DNA from 3 places in the Arthrobacter sp. NPDC097144 genome. Region 1 is predicted to be linked to each of the others. Evidence: riboswitches for the same ligand, from Rfam matches in the RefSeq annotation. Region 1 holds a riboswitch; each other region holds the start of a gene.
The links. A riboswitch is a leader RNA that binds a small molecule or an ion and turns the genes downstream of it on or off. The one in region 1 is predicted to bind S-adenosylmethionine.

Region 1 (3,823 bases):
AAGGTGAAGGACACGGCGGGAACCCGTTCCCGCAGGACCAGCTCCAGTTTGGCCTGCCAGCAGTCGTCGTCCTGCGGATCGGGAAATCCCGGTTCGGGGATTACTGTTCCGGCCGGACCCTCCTGTGCCGCGGCGGCCAGGGCCTCGCGGTAGGCCAGCGAGGCCGCGAGCTTACCGGCCTGCTTCTCCTGCGACGTATCGGCATACGTGTTGGCATGATCGGGCACAAAGATATTCAGGCCGAAAGGCCGCCGGGTCAGTTCGCGGGTCCGGGTGATCTGACCGCGGACAGCGTCGGGACTCTTGTACCCTCCAGCAAGGAATCCGAGCCCTCCGGCGTTGCTGACCGCTGCGGCCAGCTCCGGCGTGGAGGGTCCACCGGCCATCGGCGCGCCAAGGACCGGAAGCGACAGCGAATTCAGGGTGAACATGGTTCCGGCCTAGAGCGTCACGGTGCCGTCGATGCAGGTGACCGTGGATCCGCCCACCCAGATTTTGCCGTCGCGCGTGAAGACCCGCACCCGCCCGGAGCGCTGGACGGCAGTTCCCTGCGTGACGACGTAGCGGTCCGGCGCCAGATTCGCTCCGATCAGCCACTGGGCCAGGCCGGCGTTGAGGCTTCCCGTCACCGGATCCTCGGCAACGCCCAGTCCCGGCACAAAGGCACGCACTTCAAAGTCCGTTTCAGCATCCGCCGGCTGCGCTCCGATCACGCCCACGCGCAGGTTGCCCATGACGGCAGGGTCCGGTGACAGACCCAGGACAGTCGCGGCGTCGGGCAGCAGGAGTCCGAGCCAGCCGGGTCCGTTGTCAATCCAGTTGGAAGCCAGCACCTGTCCCGGTTCCAGGTGCAGGGCCCGCCGCGCCTGGTCCAGGATTTCTTCCTCCAACGGACCCGAGCGCTGCAGCGGCGGGGCGGCAAACGCGGCGATGCCGGCATTGGCGTGCAGCGTCACCAGGCCGATGCCGCACTCCTGGACGACGACGTCGGGATAGCGGCGCTTGGCCCCGGTTTCCAGCCAGGCGTGGCAGGTTCCCAGGGTCGGATGTCCCGCGAACGGGAGTTCCCCGCCCGGGGTGAAGATCCGCACCCGGTAGTCGGCGCCGTCCACCGTGGGCGGCAGCACGAACGTTGTCTCGGACAGGTTGGTCCACCGCGCGAAGGACTCCATATCCGCGTCGGTGAGGCCCTCCGCTTCCAGCACCACCGCCAGGGGGTTGCCCAAATACGGTTCGCTGCCAAAAACGTCCACCTGTTTAAACCACCGCTGTCTCATGGTGAAAACTGTATCCCTTCGGTTGCGGGAGTTTTATGAAGCGGAGTTTTACGAACTGTGGCGGGGGTTTGCGCCTCGGTGCAGCCGGGCCTACCGTGGAACCAGAATCATGAGTCCCAGCCACAGGCCCTGGCCGGCTGGGCGGCAACCCTCTCGCCGTAGCGGGGTGCTCCAGGTGACGATTCGGCCGCCGGTTCTTCCAACCGGTCCGGCAAGTACCGCGTTTCGCTGCCGTGCTGGTCACGGCCGCCGGGCGCTTGAGGCAGAGGACCTTTTCCGCATGACGCTCACAACCGACCTTCAGCCGGCCGCCCTGCGCCGGGCCTTCTCCCGATTCCCCTCCGGCATTGCCGCTCTGTGTGCCGTGGTGGACGGCGAACCGCAGGGCATTGTTGCTTCCTCCTTCACCGTGGGCGTTTCCATGGATCCGCCGCTCGTGCTGTTTGCCGTGCAGAACACGTCCCGGACCTGGCCGCTTCTGCGGGGCGCAGCCAGGATCGGAGTCTCTGTCCTGGGTTCCGGGCACGAGGGCATCTGCCGGCAAATTGCGTCCAAGTCCGGTGATCGTTTTGCCGGCCTTAGCCTGCACACTGACGACTCCGGCTCCCTGTTCCTGGACCGGGCTGCCCTGTGGCTGGAATGCTCCGTGGAGAACGAAATTCCCGCCGGAGACCATGCCGTGGTGCTGCTGCGCGTCCACGGCCATGCCGCCCATGACGATGCCCGCGAGCCGCTGGTCTTCCACGGCTCAGCCTTTCGGCATCTGGGCGTCCCGTCCTTCGCCTGACTTCACGCGGCACCACCGTTTTGGGAAATTCCGGCCACTTTGGGAAATTCCGGCCGCTGCGGACCGTCCGGATTTTCCCAAACCGCACGAAATCGGACCTGATATTCCACGGGTTTATGACAGCGGCCGTCCGTTACCAATCCTTTACATTTGTAGCCGGGGCCACTATCGTTCTTCGGATTACTTCGGAAGGAAGTAGCGGAGATGGCCAGAAACAGAAATGCCAATGGAACATCACGGAATAAGGCAAGGCCCGGCAGCGCGTCGGATTTGCCGTTTATGCAGAAGGCCCTGCTTCCCGCAGCGGCGCTGGGCATGGTGCTGACAGGGTGCAGCGCCCAGGAGGAGCCCGAGGCCGTTTCCTCTCAACCGGCCACATCGGCGGCCACTGCCGAGGAGACCGCCACGGCGTCCCCCTCAGCCCGTTCTTCCAGCCGGAGCAGCATCGGCGTGGAAGTGCCCCCCGGAAGCACGGAGCCTCCTGTCCCCAATGACCCGGCCATGACGGCACTGTTCCGGGCGGACAATCCCATCAGTCTTGAGAGCTACTTCCAGCAAAACCCCAAGTGGCGTCCACTCAACGCCGACCTTGTACTCGAGGAACGCGGCACCGGGAGGAGTACCTTCGATCTGCCCCGGGTGGAACCGGGGACCAGCTTCAGCGTGTTCCTCACCTGCAACCAGCCCGGGGATTACAGCATCGAGGTCCTGGACGCTGGTTCTGGCCCGGTTACCGCTGCCAGCAGCAACAACTGCAATTGGCCGGTTCTGACGTCTTTCGAACACATCGTCACACCCGATCAAACCCCGGCATCCATCACAGTGGACGGCCCGGACGGAGATTACTGGCTTGTTGTCTACAATTTGCCGGTCCCCACTATGGCGCCCGAAACGTCCATGGGGCCCGCAACTACGGCACCCGCACCGGGCTAAAAAAGGCTGTCGGAATAAATTACCGAGAATTACCGGCGCGCAGAAACATGAAAGTGCCCGGCCGCATCAACGGCCGGGCACTTTCATCATTCTGGAATCCTGCGAAAGACCTAGTCCTTCTTGGCGTCGTCCTTCTTGGCCTCAGCCTTCTTCTCCGGCTTGAAGTCCACGCCGGCTTCCTTGCGCTGCTGGGCAGTGATCGGAGCCGGTGCCTGGGTCAGCGGGTCGTAGCCGCCGCCGGACTTCGGGAAGGCAATGACGTCGCGGATGGACTCGCTGCCGGACAGCAGGGCAACCACGCGGTCCCAGCCGAAGGCGATGCCGCCGTGGGGCGGTGCGCCGTACTTGAAGCCCTCAAGCAGGAACCCGAACTTCTCCTGTGCGTCCTCCTGCGAAAGGCCCATGACCTTGAAGACGCGTTCCTGTACGTCACGCTGGTGGATACGGATGGAGCCGCCGCCGATTTCGTTGCCGTTGCAGACAATGTCATAGGCGTAGGCCAGCGCCGACGCGGGATCCGTGTCGAAGGTGTCCATGAACTCGGGCTTCGGGGAGGTGAAGGCGTGGTGGACGGCCGTCCAGGCTCCTCCGCCCACTGCCACGTCACCGGCGGCGACGGCAGCGGAAGCCGGCTCGAACATGGGTGCGTCAACAACCCAGACGAAGGCCCAGTCGTTGGGGTCGATCAGGCCGGTGCGGTGGCCGATTTCCACGCGGGCTGCGCCGAGCAGGGCACGGGCTTCGGTTGTCTCGCCGGCACCGAAGAAGATGCAGTCTCCGGGCTTGGCGCCAACCTTTTCCGCGAGGTTTTCGCGCTCAAAGTCGG
Region 2 (3,823 bases), on a different contig from region 1:
GTGAGGAAACCGTCGTGGCCGATCGGCGCCGAAATCATCTGGACCTCGGTTTCCCGCGGAAGTGCCGCTGCCAGGTCGAAGGACTGCCGGGGAAGGTATAGCCGGTCCGAATCAACCGCGGCAATGAAGAACTCGCTGTCCGTTCGGGCCAGTGCCTGGCGCAGCGTTCCGCGGCCGCGGGCAACGTCGTGGCTCATCAGCGCCTCGGTGAGCAGCAGGTAGCTGTTGGCATCGAACCGGCTCGAGAGTTTTTTGCCCTGATGATCCAGGTAACTCTCCACCGCGTAGCGTCCGCGGAAGGCCGGCAGGGAGGAACCCAGCGGGTCCTCCTGCGCCTGCGGTTCGTGTCCAAACCGGTGCTCCAACTCGGCCTCGGAGCGGTAGGTAATATGCGCAATCCGGCGGGCCAGGCCCAGTCCCGCCGTTGGGGGCCGGCCGTTGTAATAGTCCCCGCCGTTGAAGTCCGGATCCAGCCGGATTGCTTCCAGCTGGGCCCGGCCAAAGGCGATCTGTTCCGCGGAACTCGCGGCAGTGCAGGCGATCACTGCGCAGCGCCGCACCCGTTCCGGTTCGGTTACCGCCCATTCCAGGGCCCGGGCCCCGCCCAGCGATCCGCCGAGCACGGTGTGCCAGGAGCCGATCCCCAGCAAATCCGCCAGCCGGGCCTCCGCGCGGACCGAGTCCCTGATGGTGACAAACGGAAAGCGGGAACCCCAGGCCAGCCCCTGCGGGTCAGCGGACGAAGGGCCGGTGGAACCGTAGCAGCCGCCCAGCATGTTGACCGCGACGACAAAGAACCGGTCCGTGTCCACCGTTTTTCCCGGGCCGACCAGGGCATCCCACCAGCCGTCTTCACCGCTGTCGCCGCGGGCCACATGGGTGCTTCCGGTCAGGGCATGGGCCACCAGCACGGCGTTGGAGGCATCCGCGTTCAGGGTCCCCCAAGTCTCGTAGGCCAGGGAAACGGAGGGCAGATACCCGCCGGTTTCCAGGAACAGGTCCCCGATGCGGGCGTGCCGCAGCACTCCGTCCCGGGCAGGGGCGGAGTGCTGCGGCAGGACTGGCCCGGCCGGACCGGACACGGAGCCGGTTGCGGCCGTGTTCGCAGAAGGGCGCGCCACGCTAACCGTTACGCTCCCTTGGCGGCCCGGAACCCGGCGTCGAGGTCCGCAAGAATGTCGTCGATGTGCTCGATGCCCACGGACAGCCGGACCAGCCCGGGGCTGACGCCCGCTGCCAGCTGCGCCTCGGCACCGAGCTGGCTGTGGGTGGTCGACGCCGGATGGATGACCAGGGAGCGCACGTCGCCCACGTTCGCCACGTGCGAGTGCAGGTCAAGGGCGTCGACAAAACGCTTGCCGGCCTCGATGCCGCCGGCGATTTCGAAGGACACAATGGCACCGGTTCCCCGCGGCCCGTATTTGCGGCCGCGCTCATACCACGGGCTGGATTCGAGTCCCGCATAAGCGACGGAGACGACGTCGTCGTGCCCTTCCAGCCAGTTGGCCACCGCGACGGCGTTACTGACGTGCCGCTCCACGCGCAGGCTCAGGGTTTCCAGGCCCTGGGCAATCAGGAACGCGTTGAAGGGTGACACGGCGGAACCGAGGTCTCGCAGCAGCTGCACCCGGGCCTTGAGGATGTACGCCAGGTTGGCACCAAGGGCACCCTTGACGCCCAGGTCCCGGGCGTAGACAAGGCCGTTGTAGCTCTCATCGGGGGTGTTGAAGCCGGGGAACTTCTCCGGATCCGCGCCGAAGTCAAAGTTGCCCGAATCCACGATGACCCCGGCGATGGAAGTGCCGTGCCCGCCCAGGTACTTGGTGGCCGAGTGCACCACAATATCCGCGCCCCATTCGAAGGGACGGATGAGGTAGGGGGTGGAAAGGGTGCTGTCCACGATCAGGGGGATGCCGGCGTCGTGGGCGATGGCACTGACGCCCTCAAGGTCCAGCACGTCCTGGCGGGGATTGGAGACCACCTCGCCGAAGAAGGCCTTGGTGTTGGGCCGCACGGCTGCCCGCCACTGCTCCAGGTCGTCGGGATCCGACACGAAGGTGGTCTCGATGCCGAACTTCTTCAGCGTGTGCTTGAGCAGGTTGTAGGTGCCGCCGTAGAGGCTGGGGCTGGCCACAATGTGGTCCCCCGCTTCCGCAACGTTCAGGAGGGCGAAGGTTTCAGCGGCCTGGCCGGAGGCGAGCAGCAGCGCGCCGACGCCGCCCTCCAGCGAGGCGATCCGGTTCTCCACCGCTTCCTGGGTGGGGTTGCCGATCCGGGTGTAGATAGGCTCCAGCTCGGCCAGGGCAAACCGGTTGGCTGCCGCCTCGGCACTGGGGAAGACGAAGGATGAGGTTTGGTAGATGGGCAGGGCGCGGGCGCCGGTGGCGGCGTCGGGCTCCTGACCTGCATGGATCTGGCGGGTTTCGAAAGACCAGTTTCCTGACATTGTTTGCTCCCTAAAACCGGGGCCGCACCGAGACTTCCGGCCGGAAAAGGTAACCGGCAGCCACGTGGGACCCGCGCTTGCCCTGAATCCGTTGACGCAGGGCCAGGTCTTCACCCGGGGCACCCCACCGCGGTTGGAGGGTTGCCGGCCAGCAAGCCGGGGCTATCTGCTGGCACTCATGACCTATGCCTCCTATGAAAACGGATATGCGGCAAGCCCGCAAGGTCTGTGACGGCTCATGTCCTGCCGTGTCGGAGCCCTGGAAAGGGTGGCGCGCCGAGCAGCTGAAATGGTCAGTAAGCTGTCGATTTCCGCGGAAAGCAGGTGTTCCAAGTAAATTAGGGTCGCCTAAGTCGAGAGGTGAGTCACAACGTGCCAAGATGGGCCGCATGCGCTTGGACCATGTATCTTATGCCTGTGAATCCGACGGTCTTTTGGCCACGACTGAGAGGATTGCTGCCGCTCTGGGAGCAGACTTCGTCAAGGGCGGTGTCCATCCCCGTTTCGGAACCCGGAACATGATTCTGCCTCTGGCCAACCATCAGTATGTTGAAGTGGTGGAGGCCCTGAATCACCCGGCGTCGGACAAGGCACCCTTCGGCCAGGCCGTGCGCCAGCGCTCCGAGTGCGGCGGCGGCTGGATGGGCTGGTGTGTTGCCGTGGATGACCTCTCCCCCTTCGAAGAACGCCTGGGCCGCAATGCCGTTCCGGGCAACCGGAAATTTCCCGACGGCCAGGAACTGACCTGGCAGCAGATCGGTATCAACGGGCTGATCGCCGACCCGCAGGTGCCGTACATGCTGCGCTGGGATGACGGCACCGAAGCGCTGCACCCTTCCGCAGCGCTGCCCGGGATGCCCGGAGCCGTGAAGCTGGCGTCGCTGACCATTGCCGGCTCCGCTGACCGGGTCACTCAGTGGCTGGGCACGCCCGTCGAGGAACCGCTGGAAAACGTGGGCGTCACGTGGATTTCCCCCAAGGGAACCCCCGGCATCATGTCCGTCACCTTCAATACGGCCGCGGGGCTCGTCGAGATCTAGTTTCTCCGGCCGTTCCGGGGAATCCCGGACGCTATGGGAATTCCCGGACGGTCCGCGGCGTCCGGGAATTCCCAATACGGCTCGCTTTTCCCATGGTGCCCGGTTATTGAATTATCCACAGACGTGCCTGCGTCCCTCGCGGACACCATTGCCGCAATCCAGTCTTGAGGGATGGATCCCGAACTCCTTTACTCTGCCGACGCCGATACGTACGGCGAGGGAAGACGTTCCCTGGCTCTGCGGTGCCGGGCCGGTGAACTGACCCGTGTACGCGATGGCGTGTATATCCGAACCGAAGCTTGGCAGCAGTTGCCGGTTTGGGATCGAGAGCGCATCC
Region 3 (3,823 bases), on a different contig from region 1:
CGGGCGCGGCGGACCTCGCCGGTCTGCGGAAAGGACCCGATGGTGGTGGTGGGCAGCACCGGCAGCTTCAGGTGCTCCTGCTGCAGTGCGGCGCGCTGCTCGGCCGGACCGCGGGTGAAGTCATCCTCGCTCAGGCCCCGGACCCGGCTGCGAACGGCGGGCACCACCACGCCCTGATAAGTTGCCCGGTCCCGCAGGGCATCCTCGGCCTCCTGCAATTCGGCAGTGACGGCGGCCCGCCCGCCGGCCAGGCCGCGGGCCAGCACTCCCACTTCCTGCACCTTCTGGTCTGCGAAGGCCAGCCACTGCGGCAGGTGCGCCGGCAGCGCGTCCTCGGCGTCGACGTCGTGCGGCACATGCTGCAGTGAGGTGGCCGTGCCCACCGAAACCACGGTTCCGGCGGAGTCCTGCAGGTTCTGCAGGACCTTTAGCGACGCGGTGAGGCGGTTGCGCCACACATTGCGGCCATCCACAATGCCGGCGAGGAACGCGGTGCTGCCCAGGCCGGCGAGCACCCGGGCGGACGGCAGCTGGCCGCGAACCAGGTCCGCATGCACGGCTTCCACCCCGGCCGCTGCGAGCACGGCCAGGGCTTCGCCGGGAGCTCCCGGGTTTCCGGCGGTTCCGTAGCCGGTGGTCACGAGCAGGGCCGGGCGGCCCGCGGCGGGGTTTCCGGCTGCGGGGTTTCCGGCGGCGGGGCCCGCGACGGCTGCCCGGGGAATACCCGCCAGGGTCCGGTACACCCGTTCCACCAGCCCGCCCGGGGCTGCCAGCGCGCCGCCCTTGTCCGTGACCAGGCCCGGCTCATCAAGTTGGACCCACTCGGCGCCGGCCGCGGCCAGCTGGCCGAGGATGCCTGCATAGGCGGCCACGGCGTCGTCAATCCGGTCCAGCGGGTCAAAGCCGGCGGGTGCGCCGTCCTCAGCCTTGGCCAGCAGCAGATACGTCACCGGACCCACGAGGACCGGGCGAAGCACCGCACCGTTGGCCCGGTGCCGGCGGATGGTGTCCGCGAGCTGGTGCGCGACGGCGGTAAAGGGGGTTTCCGGGCCGATTTCCGGCACCAGGAAGTGGTAATTCGTGTCAAACCATTTGGTCATTTCCAGCGGCGGGCGTTCGCCGCTGCCCCGGGCGAGGACGAAGGAAGCTGCGGTGCTCACGGCGCCGTCGCCGCCGGCCAGATCAGCGAACCGGGACGGCAGGGCGCCGAGTGCCGCGGTGGTGTCCAGGACCTGGTCGTAGAGGGCAAAGTCCGCGGGAATGGAGGAGTCGGCGGCATTCAGGCCGAGCTCCACGAGGCGGTTGACCGTCCGGTCCTGCAGGGCCCGGGCGTCCTCGAGGAGCTGCTGCTCGCTGATGGCGCCGCTCCAGTGCGCGTCGAGGGCCTTTTTGAGTTCACGGTTGGGGCCGATCCGCGGGTAGCCCAGGACAGTGGCGGCGGGGAAGATGCTGACGGCGGTCATGTTTGTCTCCTGATGTGCGGTGGATTCGCGATGGATGTGCGGTGGTCTGAAGTGGATATGCGGTGGTGTGGAGTGGTCGGAAAAGAGCGGAAAAAGGGGGAGGGGGCTGTCAGGCGGGAAGGCCGTCAGGCGGAGCGGGCGCCGCGCGTTTCACCCGGCACCCCGCGCGAGGCCGGAAGATTGAGGGCTTCGACAATTTCCACGCAGGCACGGGCCTCGTTGAAGGTGTACAGGTGCAGGCCCGGCGCCCCGTCGTCGAACGCTGTCCGGGCCAGTGCAACGGCGGCGTCCACGCCGATCCGGCGCCGCTCGGCGTCCGAACCCGCCAGCTCCAGCCGGTGCAGCAGGGCAGGATCCGGATGCACTCCGGTCATCCGGGCCAGGCGCTGCAGCCGGGCGGAGCTGGACATGGGGATGATGCCGGGAATGATCGGAATGGTGACGCCGGCGGCCCGTGCGGCGGTGACCAGCCGGACATAGTCGGCGGGGTCGAAATACACCTGGCTGATGGCAAAGTTGGCGCCGGAGCGTTCCTTGGAGACCAGCACCTCGATGTCATGCTGGAAGGAGGGCGATTCCGGATGCCGGTTGGGATAGGCCGCCACGCCAACAGCCATCCGGCCGCCGGCCAGCGTTGCGGAATGCTGGTCCTCGATGTCCCTGATCAGCTCCACCAGGTACCGGGCAAACGGCAGCTCGCCCCGGAAGGCGCCGGGATCCGCCGGCAGGTCACCGCGCATCGCCAGCACGCCGCGCACGCCCAGCCCCACTAGCCGGGTTACCAGCAGGCACAGGCTCTCGCGGGTTTCACCGACGCAGGTCAGATGCCCCAGCGGCCGCAGCCGGGTGGCGTGCACCAGGTGTTCAAGCAGCCGGACCGAGGCCTGGCGCCGTTCCGGGCTGCCGTTGTAGGTCACCGAAACGTAGTCCGGACAGGTGCCGGCCAGCTCCTCGATAACGCGCATCACAGCGGTTTCGGTCCGGGCACTCGTGGGCGGATACAGCTCGTAGGACAACGCCGGCGGAACGGCGGCAGGCACTGACAGGGTCATTCGGGCTCCTCGGTCCGTGCCGAGGGAGTGCCGCAGGGGCTGCCGGGAAAACCGGCTGGCCATGCGAGCGGCAGGGTATTGCGCTGACAGGTGTCACGGGCAAGGCTCCATCGGTCCTGGCGTTAGCACCGTTCAATTCAGCCTCCGGAGGAGGGAAAAGATGGTTGCTGCGGCGTCAACGAGCCAGATCTCTCAGCCGCTCTGGATGGGTGGTGGGTCCAATCTAGGGGCCTGCAGGGACGGTGGCAATCCATGCACCTGATGCGTCAGAGTGTTGCGCCACAAATCCCTGGGGCGCGTCATGAACGACACACGCGCCACAGTGCGTCACATACCGGGGCTGCCGGCTGCAGCATCTTTCGCCCGGAAAACGGTGCTCCCGGACCGAAGAACACCCGTGACTTCCCCCGCCGCCTGTAGTTGGATGACGGGACAGCCCAACATCCGGACAGTCCAACATATGGGGGAGAACGCAATGGGAAGAGTCAGCGGAAAAACGGTCTTGATCAGCGGGGGAGCGCGGGGCATCGGAGCGGCGGCAGCCCGGCGCCTTGCCGATGAAGGGGCACGCGTGGTTATCGGTGACCTGCTGGACGCGGAAGGCCAGGCACTGGCCGAAAGCCTCGGTGCCGGCAACGGGGCATCGGGCGCCTATGTGCACCTGGACGTAACGAATCCCCAGGACTGGGCGGCCGCCGTGCAGGAGGCCGAAAACCGCTTCGGCGGACTGGATGTGCTGGTCAACAATGCCGGAATCGCCAACTTCGGCAGCATTGAGGACTACACGCTGGAGCAGTGGAACACCATCATCGCGGTGAACCTCACCGGAGTGTTCCTGGGCATCAAGGCCGTCCTCGAACCGATGAAGCGTTCAGCCGCAGCGTCCATCATCAACGTCTCCTCCACTGCCGGCCTGCAGGGCTACAAGGACCTGCCCGGCTACACGGCCGCCAAGTACGGGGTGCGCGGGCTGACCAAATCGGTGGCCCTTGACCTGGGCCCGTACGGGATCCGGGTGAACTCGGTGCATCCGGGAGCGGTGCGCACCCCCATGACCGACGGGCTCGACGGCGGACAGCAGCACGTCGCGCTGCACCGCATGGGCGAACCCGGGGAGATCGCCAACCTGGTGCTGTTCCTGGCCAGTGATGAATCCAGCTTCTCCACCGGCGCCGAGTTCGTGGCCGACGGCGGAGAAACCGCCGGGCTTGCCCACAATGAGGCGGTGGAACTGAGCTCGGAACCGGCTCAGGCGCCGTCCTCCACAGCAGGCTTCACCGCTCCCGCCGAACCGTCGGCCGTTCCGGC

Region 2: linked by a shared signal. The riboswitch ahead of ACIQXM_RS00775 (bifunctional o-acetylhomoserine/o-acetylserine sulfhydrylase) and the one ahead of ACIQXM_RS05195 (flavin reductase family protein) in region 1 are both predicted to bind S-adenosylmethionine.
Region 3: linked by a shared signal. The riboswitch ahead of ACIQXM_RS03065 (methylenetetrahydrofolate reductase) and the one ahead of ACIQXM_RS05195 (flavin reductase family protein) in region 1 are both predicted to bind S-adenosylmethionine.

What each region holds. Positions count from the first base shown of each region.
Region 1 is NZ_JBIWDW010000002.1:322,898-326,720, reverse strand. It holds gene ACIQXM_RS05205 (nitronate monooxygenase) at 1-431, opposite strand, end outside; gene ACIQXM_RS05200 (PhzF family phenazine biosynthesis protein) at 441-1,277, opposite strand; SAM riboswitch class IV at 1,383-1,501, shown strand; gene ACIQXM_RS05195 (flavin reductase family protein) at 1,558-2,064, shown strand; gene ACIQXM_RS05190 (hypothetical protein) at 2,344-2,997, shown strand; gene aspS (aspartate--tRNA ligase) at 3,108-3,823, opposite strand, start outside.
Region 2 is NZ_JBIWDW010000001.1:165,186-169,008, forward strand. It holds gene ACIQXM_RS00770 (homoserine O-acetyltransferase) at 1-1,082, opposite strand, end outside; gene ACIQXM_RS00775 (bifunctional o-acetylhomoserine/o-acetylserine sulfhydrylase) at 1,130-2,446, opposite strand; SAM riboswitch class IV at 2,515-2,630, opposite strand; gene ACIQXM_RS00780 (VOC family protein) at 2,836-3,486, shown strand.
Region 3 is NZ_JBIWDW010000001.1:654,358-658,180, reverse strand. It holds gene metE (5-methyltetrahydropteroyltriglutamate--homocysteine S-methyltransferase) at 1-1,463, opposite strand, end outside; gene ACIQXM_RS03065 (methylenetetrahydrofolate reductase) at 1,589-2,515, opposite strand; SAM riboswitch class I at 2,621-2,727, opposite strand; gene ACIQXM_RS03060 (SDR family oxidoreductase) at 2,991-3,823, shown strand, end outside.